4 regions of the Ectopseudomonas mendocina genome follow, and region 1 is predicted to be linked to each of the others. Evidence: predicted binding sites of a transcription regulator. Region 1 holds the regulator's gene; each other region holds the start of a gene.
What was found. The regulator sigma-54, encoded in region 1, starts transcription at its own class of promoters, with help from an activator protein. The targets are predictions, from matches to a motif close to ANTGGCATNNANNTTGCTNT.
Positions count from the first base shown of each region.

Region 1 (3,176 bases):
GCGCTGATCGGTGCGTCGCAACCCTCCAGGCGGCAGTGAGGAATGGCAATGCCGTTGCCGAAGCCAGTGGAACCGAGCTTTTCGCGGGCAATCAGGCTTTCGAAGATATCCTGGGCATCCAGGTCTGACAGGTCGCGCGCGATCAGGTTGGCGATCTGTTCGAGCACGCGCTTTTTGCTGCCGCCCGGCGCGTTCACTAGGGAACGGCCGGGGGTCAGGATGTTTTCAAGTCGGATCATGAAGGATGGATGTTAGCGGGCTGTGGCGCCTTGCAGGCGGTCGAGCTGCTTTTCCTTGTGCTTGATGAGTTGGCGGTCGAGCTTATCGGCCAGCAGGTCGATAGCTGCATACATGTCCGAGTGCTCGGCGTTGGCGACGACTTCGCCGCCAGCGATGTGCAGGGTGGCTTCGATCTTTTGCTTGAGCTTTTCGACCTCCATGGTCACCTGAACGTTGGTGATCTTGTCGAAGTGACGTTCCAGTCGGCCGAGTTTCTCGCCGATATAGTCACGCAGGGCGTCGGTCACATCCAGCTGATGTCCACTGATGTTGACTTGCATACCGCTTTCTCCTTGTTGCCTTGTGTAAGAGACGGATTCCATGAGAATCCGCCACCGGAACACGTTGGCTTGGAGGCATGTCGCCCCCTTGGCCTACATCAGTCGCTTGCGTTCGCTGGAGGGCGCTATACCGAGGGATTCACGGTATTTGGCAACCGTCCTGCGGGCGACTTGGATGCCTTGTGCCTCCAGTAAACCAGCGATCTTGCTGTCGCTCAACGGCTTTTTCGCGTTTTCTGCTGCAACCAGTTTTTTGATGATCGCGCGTATCGCGGTGGACGAGCATTCACCGCCTTCGGAGGTGCTGACGTGGCTGGAGAAGAAATATTTCAGCTCGTAAATACCACGCGGGGTATGCATGAATTTCTGCGTGGTAACGCGTGAAATGGTCGACTCGTGCATGCCTACCGCTTCGGCGATGTCATGCAGTACCAGCGGTTTCATCGCCTCGTCGCCGTAGTCTAGGAAGCCGCGCTGGTGCTCGACGATCTGCGTGGCGACCTTCATCAGGGTTTCGTTGCGGCTCTGCAGACTCTTGATGAACCAGCGTGCTTCCTGCAGCTGGTTGCGCATGAAGGTGTTGTCGGCGCTGGAGTCGGCGCGTTTGACGAAGCCGGCATACTGCGGGTTGACGCGCAGGCGTGGCATGGCTTCCTGATTCAGCTCAACCAGCCAGCGGTCGTTGTGCTTGCGCACGATGACGTCCGGCACGACGTATTCCGGTTCGCTGGATTCGATCTGCGAACCCGGACGCGGGTTGAGGCGCTGGATCAGGTCGATGACCTGCTTGAGCTCGTCTTCCTTGAGCTTCATGCGGCGCAGCAGCTGGGCATAGTCACGGCTGCCGAGCACTTCCAGGTAGTCGCTGACGACACGCTGGGTTTCGTTCAGCCACGGGGTGTTGGCAGGCAACTGGCGCAGTTGCAGCAGCAGGCACTCGCGCAGGTCGCGGGCACCGATGCCCGCTGGTTCGAACTGCTGGATGCGGTGCAGCACCACTTCCACTTCATCGAGCTCGATATCCAGTTCGGGGTCGAATGATTCGGTGACTTCCTCGAGGGTTTCCTCCAGATAGCCATCGTTGTTGATGCAGTCGATCAGGGTGGCAGCGATCAGCCGATCCTTGTCCGACATGGGCGCCAGGTTGAGTTGCCAGAGCAGGTGGCTCTGCAGGCTTTCACCGCTGGAGGTGCGGGTGGTGAAATCCCACTCATCGTCGTCATTGCTCGGCAGGCTGCTGGCGCTGGTCTGGTAGACGTCTTCCCAGGCCGTATCGACCGGCAACTCATTGGGAATGCGCTCGCCCCATTCGCCTTCCTCCAGGTTATCTACCGTTGGAGTGGTTTCCTGATAGCTCTCTTCTTTGCTCTGAGGGCTGGGAGTGGCGCTTTCGGCGCCATCGGCCATCGGGTCGCTGTTGTCGAAATCGTCGCCGTCTTCCTGGCGCTCGAGCATGGGGTTGGACTCCAGCGCCTCCTGGATTTCCTGCTGCAGATCCAGGGTGGACAGTTGGAGGAGGCGGATAGCCTGTTGCAGCTGCGGGGTCATCGTCAGCTGCTGGCCCATCTTGAGGACTAGCGATGGTTTCATTGCAGACCTTAATTTACCGGCGAGTTACGCCTTCCACATCAGGGCGCCGAAGCGCCGCCAGGAAGCAAATTATATGCCTGATGTTCTCGATTTTGCCTAGGGGGTGCCATATTTCTGTAGTGAAATATCCGCAGGCCTACAGGCGGAACTCGTGCCCCAGGTAAACCTCTTTCACCGTCTGGTTGGCGAGGATGGTCTCGGCATCGCCTTCGGCGATCAGCTGACCGTCGTTGACGATGTAAGCCGTTTCGCAGATATCCAGGGTTTCGCGCACATTGTGATCGGTGATCAGGATGCCGATACCCTTGGTCTTGAGGTGGTGGATTATCTGCTTGATGTCGCCCACGGAGATCGGGTCGACGCCGGCGAAGGGTTCGTCGAGCAGGATGAACTTGGGGTTGGTCGCCAGGGCGCGGGCGATTTCCACGCGGCGGCGTTCACCGCCGGACAGGCTCATGCCAAGGCTGTCGGCGATGTGGTGGATGTGGAATTCCTGCAGCAGGCTTTCCAGCTCCGTCTGACGGCCGGCGCGATCAAGATCCTTGCGTGTCTCGAGAATGGCCATGATGTTGTCGGCCACCGAGAGCTTGCGGAAGATCGAGGCTTCCTGGGGTAGATAACCGATACCAGCACGAGCGCGGCCGTGCATCGGTTGATGGCTGACATCGAGGTCGTCGATCAGTACGCGGCCCTGATCGGCGCGCACCAGGCCGACGATCATGTAGAAGCATGTGGTCTTGCCGGCGCCGTTGGGGCCGAGCAGGCCGACGATCTGGCCGCTTTCGATGCTCAGGCTGACGTCGCGCACGACCTGGCGGCTTTTGTAGCTTTTAGCCAGGTGTTGGGCTTTGAGTATGGCCATTACTGCTGCTGATCCGCGGGTTTGTTCTTCGGTTGGATGACCATGTCGATGCGCGGGCGCGGCGTGCCGACATTGGTGCCAGTGGCGCGGCCAGCGTTGACGATCTGGCGGCGGGTGTCGTAGACGATCTTCTCGCCTTCGAAGGTATTGCCTTCCTGGATCAC
Region 1 covers NZ_CP027657.1:1,243,102-1,246,277, reverse strand. The annotation lists gene ptsN (PTS IIA-like nitrogen regulatory protein PtsN) at 1-239, opposite strand, end outside; gene hpf (ribosome hibernation-promoting factor, HPF/YfiA family) at 252-560, opposite strand; gene C7A17_RS05830 (RNA polymerase factor sigma-54) at 654-2,150, opposite strand; gene lptB (LPS export ABC transporter ATP-binding protein) at 2,287-3,012, opposite strand; gene lptA (lipopolysaccharide transport periplasmic protein LptA) at 3,012-3,176, opposite strand, start outside.

Region 2 (3,176 bases), 2.2 Mb from region 1:
GCCTGGCCCTGGCCAACGACCCGCAGTACCACGCCTATCGCACTGCCGTGCTGGAATTCCTCTACCAGCGCCAGCAGCGGCCCGCCGCCTGATCACCAGCAACCGCTCTGGCTCGAGGGCTGGAGCGGTTGAACCTCTGGCCTCTGGCACGGACGAACTAGGGCATTCAACCGACAGGCAGAGAATCCCGTGCTCGACCTCACCACCTGGAATCTGTCGATTCCCACCGAACCAACGCCCACCACCATCACCACCCAGCGTCTGAACAACGGCTATGAGAGCCGCTACTTTCGCCGTAATGCCGACGGTAGCGTGACCTTCTGGGTGCCGGTCACCGGCTCGACCACGGCCGATGCCCGCTACCCACGCAGCGAGCTGCGCGAAACCCAGCGCGACGGCAGCCTCGGCAACTGGCTGCATGCGAGTTCGGACAACTATCTCAGTGCCGTGCTGCAAGTCGACCAGGTGCCCAGCCGCAACAAGGTGGTGATCGGCCAGATCCACAGCACCGATGTGCCGGGCAGCCAGAATGACCCGCTGATCAAGCTGCAATATCACTATCGCCGCGGTGTGGGCCGGGTGGAAATGCTGCTACGCGTCCGTCCTGGCGACAGCGAGGTACAGAACGTCCTGCTGGCCGAAAACATCCAGCTTGGCGAGCGCTTCGGTTACGACCTGCGGGTTACGCCCAGCGGACGCATCGGCGTCAGCGTGGCCAGCACGGATGGCGACGACGGCAGCTATTACCGTCAGTTGAGCAGCGCCTGGAGCACCCAGCACCTGTACTTCAAGGCCGGCGCCTACATTCAGGACAATTACGGGCCGGACAGCGAAGGCGGACGCGTCACCTTCCATCACCTCAACAGCCTGCACCGCTGAGGCGCGACGGCTTACAATCGCCGCTTTCCTCGACAATGGCCTGATCATGGCGCGCCTGACCCTCGACTTCCCCGAAGACCAGTATTACTACAGCACCCACCTGACCGTGCGCGTCACCGACATCAATGGCGCCAACCACCTGGGCAATGACTCGATGATCTCGATGATTTCCGAGGCGCGTGCCCGTTTTCTCTTCGAGTTCGGCATCCGCGAAACCGACGGCAAAGGCACCGGCATCATCGTTACCGACCTGGCCACCACCTACCGCGCCGAAGCTCATGCACGCGACCAATTGCTGTTCGAGGTGGGCGTGATGGACTTCAACAGGTACGGTGGCGACATCACCTTCCGTATCACGCGTCCGGCTGACGGCGCGCTGGTAGCGATGGCCAAATCCGGCTTCGTGTTCTTCGATTATCTGCAGTCGAAGGTGGTGCCGATGCCGGAGCCTTTCAGCGCCAAATTCCCCAAGGTCAATCGTGTGGTCGGATAACCGACCTGTTGGCGTGACAGTTGCTAATTCCTCTGCTACGCCTTAGGGCATAACGATAAAAGCCCTGCGCCGCCCCGGTGCAGGGCGACCTTGGGAGGAACCGCAATGCCAGCTATGCGTCAACGCGCCCAGCGCGCAGCTCTGATCGCCAGCCTCTCCGCCTGGCCACTGCTCACCCTGCCCCTTCCCACTCATGCCACTACAACAACCAATCAAGCCGCCACGACGCAGGTGCCGATTCAGGTCGAGCACACGGCCGGCAAGGTCGAACCCTGTCACTGACAGGCCAGCGCCGCACCAAATCGGCGCTCACAGCCTTGAAAAGGTGCACCCGCAGAAAGTGCGGGCAATCACTATGCACCCTGAAACCCGCCAAACTTGAGGCTTTGGCAAATTGGCACAAGCACTGCATTGCTAACCACACAACTTGATTAAAGCGCGGTGCTCAACGAAGAGCATCGCACTTCCCGAGAGCTCGGGACTTGGACAAAGGCGTCCTCGCTAGGTGACTAGCGGGACGCCTTTTTTGTTTTTCTGGCCTGCCATTTCTGGCAGCCAGCTTTCCGTGACTATTGACCCAGGAGATAGCCGGCATGCAAAAACTCAAGCTGGTGATGATCGGCAACGGTATGGCGGGTGTGCGCACCCTCGAAGAGCTGCTCAAGCTCGCTCCCGATCTGTACGACATCACCGTGTTCGGCGCCGAGCCACACCCCAACTACAACCGTATCCTGCTCTCGCCGGTACTGGCCGGTGAGCAGGCATTCGAGGACATCATCCTCAACGACCTCAACTGGTATACCGAAAACGGCGTCAAGCTGCTGCTCGGGCGCACGGTGGTGAAGATCGACCGCAAGGCGCGCCGCGTGATCGCCGACGATGGCAGCGAAGCCGAGTACGACCGCCTGTTGATCGCCACCGGCTCCACGCCCTTCATCCTGCCCGTCCCCGGTAAGGATCTGACCGGAGTGATCGGCTACCGCGACATCGCCGACACGCGGGCGATGATGGACACTGCCAAGACTCACAAGCATGCCGTGGTCATCGGCGGCGGCCTGCTCGGCCTGGAGGCGGCTAACGGCCTCAAACTGCGCGGCATGGACGTGACCGTGGTGCACATCGGCGACTGGCTGCTGGAGCGTCAGCTCGACCGCACCGCCGGTGAGCTACTGCAGAAATCCTTGGCAGATCGCGGCCTGAAGTTCCTCCTGCCCAAACACACCGCCGAGCTGCTGGACAATGGCGAGGGTCGTGTCTGCGCGGTGAAATTCAAGGACGGCGAGGTGATCCCGGCCGACCTGGTGGTGATGGCCGCCGGCATCCGCCCCAACAGCGAACTGGCCGAGCGCGCCGGCATCGCCTGCAACCGCGGCATTCTGGTCAACGACACGCTGCAGACCTTCGATCCGCGCATCTACGCCATCGGCGAATGCGCCAGTCATCGCGGCATCGCCTACGGCCTGGTGGCGCCGCTGTTCGAGCAGGCCAAGGTCTGCGCCAACCACCTGGCCCAGCTTGGCTATTCGCGCTATCAGGGCTCGGTGACCTCCACCAAGCTCAAGGTCACCGGCATAGACCTGTTCTCCGCTGGCGACTTCATGGGCAGCGAAGGCAGCGAAACCATCACCCTCTCCGACCCCATCGGTGGCGTGTACAAGAAGCTGGTGATCAAGGACGACGTGCTGGTCGGCGCCTGCCTCTACGGCGACACCGCCGACGGCGGCTGGTACTTCCGCCAGATCCGCGAGGGTCACAACGTCAGCGAGATTCGCGACCATCTGATGTTCGGAGAAGGCGCCATCGG
Region 2 covers NZ_CP027657.1:4,836,312-4,839,487, reverse strand. The annotation lists gene C7A17_RS22340 (ABC transporter ATP-binding protein) at 1-92, shown strand, start outside; gene C7A17_RS22335 (polysaccharide lyase family 7 protein) at 190-879, shown strand; gene C7A17_RS22330 (thioesterase family protein) at 926-1,372, shown strand; gene C7A17_RS26835 (hypothetical protein) at 1,478-1,654, shown strand; gene nirB (nitrite reductase large subunit NirB) at 1,966-3,176, shown strand, end outside.
Region 2: nirB (nitrite reductase large subunit NirB) is a predicted target of sigma-54. The motif match lies at 1,766-1,785, and genes of this name have one in related genera.

Region 3 (3,176 bases), 2.6 Mb from region 1:
ACCACGACCGCCCTCACCTTGCCCCTGTCCCTGCCAGCCACGATTGAGCGACTGATCAGAAACATTGGCGTCGGCCAGGTTCATCCCCTGCTGAGCGAACAGCTCGCGCAGCCGATGCATCTGCCCCTCCAGCGCTTCACGCACACCGGCGTTGGGACTGGCGAAGGTCACCTGAGCCTGATCCTGGGACAGGTTCACCCGTACCTCAAGGCGTCCCAGTTCTGCCGGATCAAGCTGGATCTCGGCCGACTTGAGGTTCTGGCTGGACAACCACATGACGCGATCAACCACCGCCTCGCTCCAGCCCCCCTGATGCATGGGCACCGGCTGGCCCGGCACCAACGGCAAGCGAGGTGCCGCCGTGGTCTGCTGATTGAGCGCCTGGGTCAACGCGTTGAGCTTGCTGACGAACTGGTCGGGGCGAGTGGGTTGCACGCTGTCCTTGAGACTTTCCAGCGCGTCCTTGGCCAAGTCATCGAGTGGCAACTCCAGGCTCACCTCGTCGCTGGCCTTGGTCTTCTCCTCACCCTTGCCCATGGCCGCCATCGCAGCCGCGAAGTCGGTGCTGTTCGCGCGCGAATTCTTGCTCACGCTCTCCTGGGCCACCTGCGCCTTGCTGTCCTCTTCCGGCAGCTGCTTGAGCATGGCCATAGGGTCGAGTGAGTCGTCCTCCAGCACTGGCTCCGGCTCATCCGTCACGTTGTTGGCAAGGCCACTGATGATCAGTGCTGGCGCCTCCAGAGCATCCTCGGTAGGCGGCGCCTCCTCAGGCTGCGTCTGAATCCCCCCCAGCGCCATGGCCAGCAGCGGATCGATGGCTTCAGGGGCCTGCTCATCGCTCGGCAAGGAATTGCCGGAGGCGGCAACATCCGCCTCTTCGGCGGCAGCGCCGGGGGAGTCGGTAGCGGGCTTTGCCGGCTCCTGATTGCTTTGTGCAGAGCCATTGGCGCGCTCGCCAGGTTTGCTCTGGCGCTCTTTGGCATACACCTCGGCAAAGCTCGAAGCCCCGTTCTTGCTGGGCTCTGGCGCTTTGGCGGGTGGCTGCGCTTTGCTCTTCACCTCAGGCGTGGCCTGCAGGCGTAGGTCGGGCAACGCGGACATGGACGCTCTCCGTCTATTGGGTCGTGACGGTATCAGAGCAAAGGATGGGCCAAGTCGAGCAGAGGGCACCTCTAAAAACTACCTGCGTTGCCATCGCGGCGTTAAAAACATGCTCAAAATGCTCATTTACAGCACGTAAACTCCGCTTTTTCGCCTGTTTTTGCCTTGCGCTGGCTGCCTCGCCTACGTTTTTAGAGGCGCCCCCAGAATACCTATAACGAAGGTCAGACGCGGTAACGCTGGCGCTCGGATTTGAACAGGATGCGGACGATGGCGAACTCGCGCTCGATCTGCTCGATCAACGCTGGCGCCAGCTCCAGGGTCTCACGTCGTCCGGCATCCTCAAGCTGCTTGCACAGGCCGGCGAGCATCACCGCTCCCATGTTACTGCAACTGCCCTTGAAGCTGTGCGCGGCCAGGCGCAGTCCCTGCGCGTCACCTTCAGCTTCGGCCTGATGCAGAAGACGCAGGCGCTCTTCAGAATCGGCTACGAAGGTATCGAGCAGAATGGGGTATTCGTCTTCCATGACGTCCTGCAGGGCAGCCAGGACGGCATCGTCGAGATGGATATCGGACACCGAGAAACTCCCTGAACGACAACGATGTCTGCTCTGGCTTCAGCACGAGTAACGCCGCTGAGCCTGATACAGAACCTGCATATTATGCCTCAGCGGCCCAACAAAACTCCACGCTGACGCCCTGCCCGTCAGGCCAGCCCTGGAATCCATCGCTGAGTTCACGCACCAGCGTCAGGCCACGACCACACAGCGCTTCATCCTGAGACGTGAGGATGGTTGCCGGATCGAACCCCGGGCCACTGTCCTCGACCCGTACGATCAGACGACCACCACCCGCCTCCGGCAGCAACTGCAAATGGAAACGTACATAACCATCGCTCAACGCCGCCAGACGCAGGCGCCGTTCTCGATAGTACTCGGCAAAACCGCTGGAATCCTGTTTGAGCGACGAGTCCAGGCCCATCACGCCATGCTCCAGCGCATTGGAGTAAAGCTCGGCCAGCACCGTGTAGAGTTCTCCACCACGCGGTCTGAGCGCCTGTACATCCAGCAGTAATTGCAGCAGGAACGGCAAGGGATTGAAGTGACGCAGACTCTGCGCACGAAATTCGAAACTCGCCGACCAGTCCAGCGGACTGCTGTGGCCGCTATCGGCGAAGGCCAGCGGCCGGGGATGCTCGTCGTCCTCGGCGAGGCCGACCTGAAGCATGCTGACGTCGTCCTGTTGCTCACCACGAAACGCCACCAACGCCTGCTGGATTTCCTCGAACAGGGCCTGAGGCTGGCGATTGGCATCGAGCAAGGCCAGTAACCGAGCTTCACCAAACAACTCACCCTGTTGATTGCTGGCCTCCAGCACGCCATCACTGAGCAGAAAGATGCGATCACCCGGTGTCAACGGATAGATTTCGCAACGGTCGCTGAACGCTGCGGGCTCAAGAATGCCCAGCGGCAAGTGACGCGATACCAGCGCCTGGCGAGGTCGCCCGTCGCCGTGCAACAGGTGCCCGTCGGGCAGCCCGCCGTTCCACACCTCCAGCAACCCGCGCTTGCTGCTGATATTGAGCAAGGTGGCGCAGCAGAACACACCTACCGGCAGGATGCGTTTGAGCTTGGCGTTGATCTCGCGAAGAATTTCGGCCAGGGCATGGCCCTTGGCAGTCATGCCGTAGAACACCTCGGCCAGCGGCATGGCACCAATTGCCGCTGGCAGGCCATGACCGGTGAAGTCGCCGAGCATCACGTGCATGCCGCCCGAAGGCTTGTAGGCAGCCAGCAGCAAATCGCCGTTGAACAGCGCATAGGGCGATTGCAGGTAACGAATGTTCGGTGCATCCAGACAGCCGGAATGCGCCACCTTGTCGAATACCGCCTTGGCCACACGCTGCTCACGCAGCAGGTGCTCGTTGTGCCGGGCGATCAGATCACGCTGCTGCAGCACGGTGTCCTGCAGACGACGCAGGCGATCCATGGCGCCGATCTTGGCTTCGAGTATCACGCGGTTATAGGGCTTGGCGAGAAAATCGTCGCCACCAGCTTCCAGGCAGCGAACCAGCG
Region 3 covers NZ_CP027657.1:4,454,481-4,457,656, reverse strand. The annotation lists gene C7A17_RS20580 (flagellar hook-length control protein FliK) at 1-1,101, opposite strand, end outside; gene C7A17_RS20570 (Hpt domain-containing protein) at 1,326-1,679, opposite strand; gene C7A17_RS20565 (fused response regulator/phosphatase) at 1,762-3,176, opposite strand, start outside.
Region 3: C7A17_RS20580 (flagellar hook-length control protein FliK) is a predicted target of sigma-54. The motif match lies at 1,136-1,155, and genes of this name have one in related genera.

Region 4 (3,176 bases), 1.7 Mb from region 1:
GAATCCGTTCTGGTGCGTTTCAAGGGCAAGCTGCAACCGGGCATCACCCTGCGTGACCTGGTACATGCCATCCCTTACTACGCCATCCAGAAAGGCCTGCTGACCGTCGAGAAGAAGGGCAAGAAGAACATCTTCTCCGGCCGCATCCTGGAAATCGAAGGTCTCGACGAACTGACCGTCGAGCAAGCGTTCGAACTGTCCGACGCTTCTGCCGAGCGTTCGGCTGCTGGCTGCACCATCAAGCTGCCGGAAAAAGCCATCGCCGAGTACCTGAAGTCGAATATCACCCTGCTGCGCTGGATGATCAGCGAAGGCTACGGCGATGCTCGCACCATGGAGCGTCGCGCTCAGGCCATGGAAGCCTGGCTGGCCAACCCGCAACTGCTGGCCGCCGACGCCGATGCCGAGTACGCCGAAATCATCGAAATCGACCTGGCCGACGTCAAGGAGCCTGTGCTCTGCGCGCCGAACGACCCGGACGACGCGCGTCTGCTGTCGACCGTTCAGGGCGAGAAGATCGACGAAGTGTTCATCGGTTCGTGCATGACCAACATCGGTCACTTCCGCGCTGCCGGCAAGCTGCTCGACAAGGTCAAAGGCTCCATCCCGACCCGTCTGTGGCTGTCGCCGCCGACCAAGATGGACGCTCACCAGCTGACCGAAGAAGGCTACTACGGCATCTACGGTAAGGCTGGCGCGCGCATGGAAATGCCGGGTTGCTCGCTGTGCATGGGTAACCAGGCACGTGTAGCGGCGAACTCCACCGTGGTATCGACCTCGACGCGTAACTTCCCGAACCGTCTGGGCGATGGTGCCAACGTGTACCTGGCATCGGCCGAACTGGCCGCTGTCGCTTCGATCATCGGCAAACTGCCGACCGTCGAGGAGTACATGGAGTACGCGAAGAACATCGACAGCATGGCTGGCGACATCTACCGCTACCTGAGCTTCGACCAGATCGCCGACTTCCGTGAAGCTGCGGCTAACGCCAAGATCCCGGTCGTTCAGGCCTGATCCTAGCGTCGTAAAAAGAGCCCCGCCCAGTGCGGGGCTTTTTTATGGCCTGCCGTACTGCCAGCGCCCCTTCAGGCAGTCACTGCAAGACGCAGTAAATGACTCCCGGCCACCTATTACGTGGGTCTTCTGGCATATGCCTTGCTTCGTCACTTCGCATGCAGCCTTTCCAATGGCGGAATGGCTTGATCGACAACGGCGTCGTATCGAATCCCGGAGCTTTCGCGCCTGGATCTGGTACGACGTTTTTTTATGGACAGCGTCCATGAGTCAAAGTCTTTTGCGTGAACGTAAGGAAGCAGCATGAGCGAACACGACACCCCACGAGACGATGCCCTGACTTGGGCTTGGGGCAGCGACGCTCCGGAAAAGAGCGTACTGAACATCGGCTTCATGGCGTTGAGCGATTCGGCCTCGGTGATAGTCGCTGCCACTCAGGGCTTTGCCGAGAAATATGGCCTGAGCCTCAGACTGCAACGCCAAACGTCCTGGGCGAGCTCGCGCGACCGACTACTCAGCGGCGAGCTGGATGCCGCACACAGCCTGTACGGACTGATCTATGGTGTGCAACTGGGCCTCGGTGGTGCAGCGGCAACGGACATGGCCGTGCTCATGGGGCTGAACCAGAACGGCCAGAGCATCAACTTGTCGCACACACTGCAAGCCGCCGGCGTGACCAGCGGCGAAGCACTGCGGCAATACGTGCACCAGCATGAAGCACGCCTGACCTTCGCCCAGACCTTCCCCACCGGCACTCACGCCATGTGGCTTTACTACTGGCTGGCCAGCCAGGGCATCCACCCACTGCACGACGTCGACAGCGTGGTGGTACCACCACCACAAATGGTCGAGCATCTGGAGGCCAAGCGCATCGACGGCTTTTGCGTCGGCGAACCCTGGACGGCCAAAGCAGTCGATGAACATCTCGGCTGTACCGTCACCACCATTCAGGCGATCTGGCCTGATCACCCGGAAAAAGTACTGGGCTGCACCCGTGCCTTCGTTGAGCAGAACCCCAACACCGCCCGCGCCCTGATCATGGCCGTGCTCGACGCTGCACGCTTCATCGATGAGAGCGAGGAAAACAAACGCAGTACCGCCCTGCTACTCAGCGGCAACGACTACGTCAATGCACCGGTTTCTGCCATCACCCCGCGCTTTCTTGGCCACTATCAGGACGGTCTCGGCAATGCCTGGCAGGATGAGCATCCGCTGCGCTTCCACGCAGACGGCCTGGTCAACCAGCCCTACCTGTCCGACGCCATGTGGTTCATGACCCAGTTCCGCCGCTGGGGTCTACTGCGCAGCGACCCCGACTACCTCGGCGTGGCCCGCCAGGTGCAACAACTGGCCCTGTACCGCGAGGCCGCATCGGCACTGGGTATGTCGGTGCCGGGCGAGATGCGCAGCTCCATCCTGCAGGATGGCACCTGCTGGGACGGTAGCGAGCCCGCCGCCTATGCCCGCAGTTTCCGCCTGCATGCCCTGACTCACAGCCTGTAACAGCCGGGAGAGTCATCGATGCTGCGTATCCTTTTGATCAATGACACCCCGAAGAAGGTCGGTCGCCTGAAATGCGCGCTGATCGAAGCAGGTTTCGAGGTGATCGACGAGTCCGGTCTGACCATCGACCTGCCCGAACGCGTGGAGGCGGTACGACCCGATGTGATCCTGATCGATACCGAGTCACCCGGTCGCGATGTGATGGAACAGGTGGTACTGGTCAGCCGCGACCAACCACGGCCCATCGTCATGTTCACCGACGAGCACGACCCCGGCGTGATGCGCCAGGCAATCCAGAGCGGCGTCAGCGCCTACATCGTCGAGGGCATTCACGCCCAGCGTCTGCAACCCATCCTCGATGTCGCCATGGCGCGCTTCGAGAGCGATCAGGCGCTACGCGCACAACTGCAGGCACGCGATGCGCAACTGGCCGAACGCAAGCGTGTAGAACTGGCCAAGGGCCTGTTGATGAAGATGAAAAGTTGCGATGAAGAAGAGGCCTATACCCTGATGCGCCGCCAGGCGATGAGCCGGCAGCAGAAGCTGATCCAGGTGGCCGAGCAGATCATCGCCATGCACGACATGCTCGGCGGTTGACTGTTGCGCTGCTCCGCTCGCTGACTGTACTGGACAGCGAGACGGCGGCACGCGTATCTTCG
Region 4 covers NZ_CP027657.1:5,304,787-5,307,962, forward strand. The annotation lists gene acnB (bifunctional aconitate hydratase 2/2-methylisocitrate dehydratase) at 1-1,014, shown strand, start outside; gene C7A17_RS24590 (CmpA/NrtA family ABC transporter substrate-binding protein) at 1,318-2,517, shown strand; gene C7A17_RS24595 (ANTAR domain-containing response regulator) at 2,536-3,114, shown strand.
Region 4: C7A17_RS24590 (CmpA/NrtA family ABC transporter substrate-binding protein) is a predicted target of sigma-54. The motif match lies at 1,143-1,162, and genes of this name have one in related genera.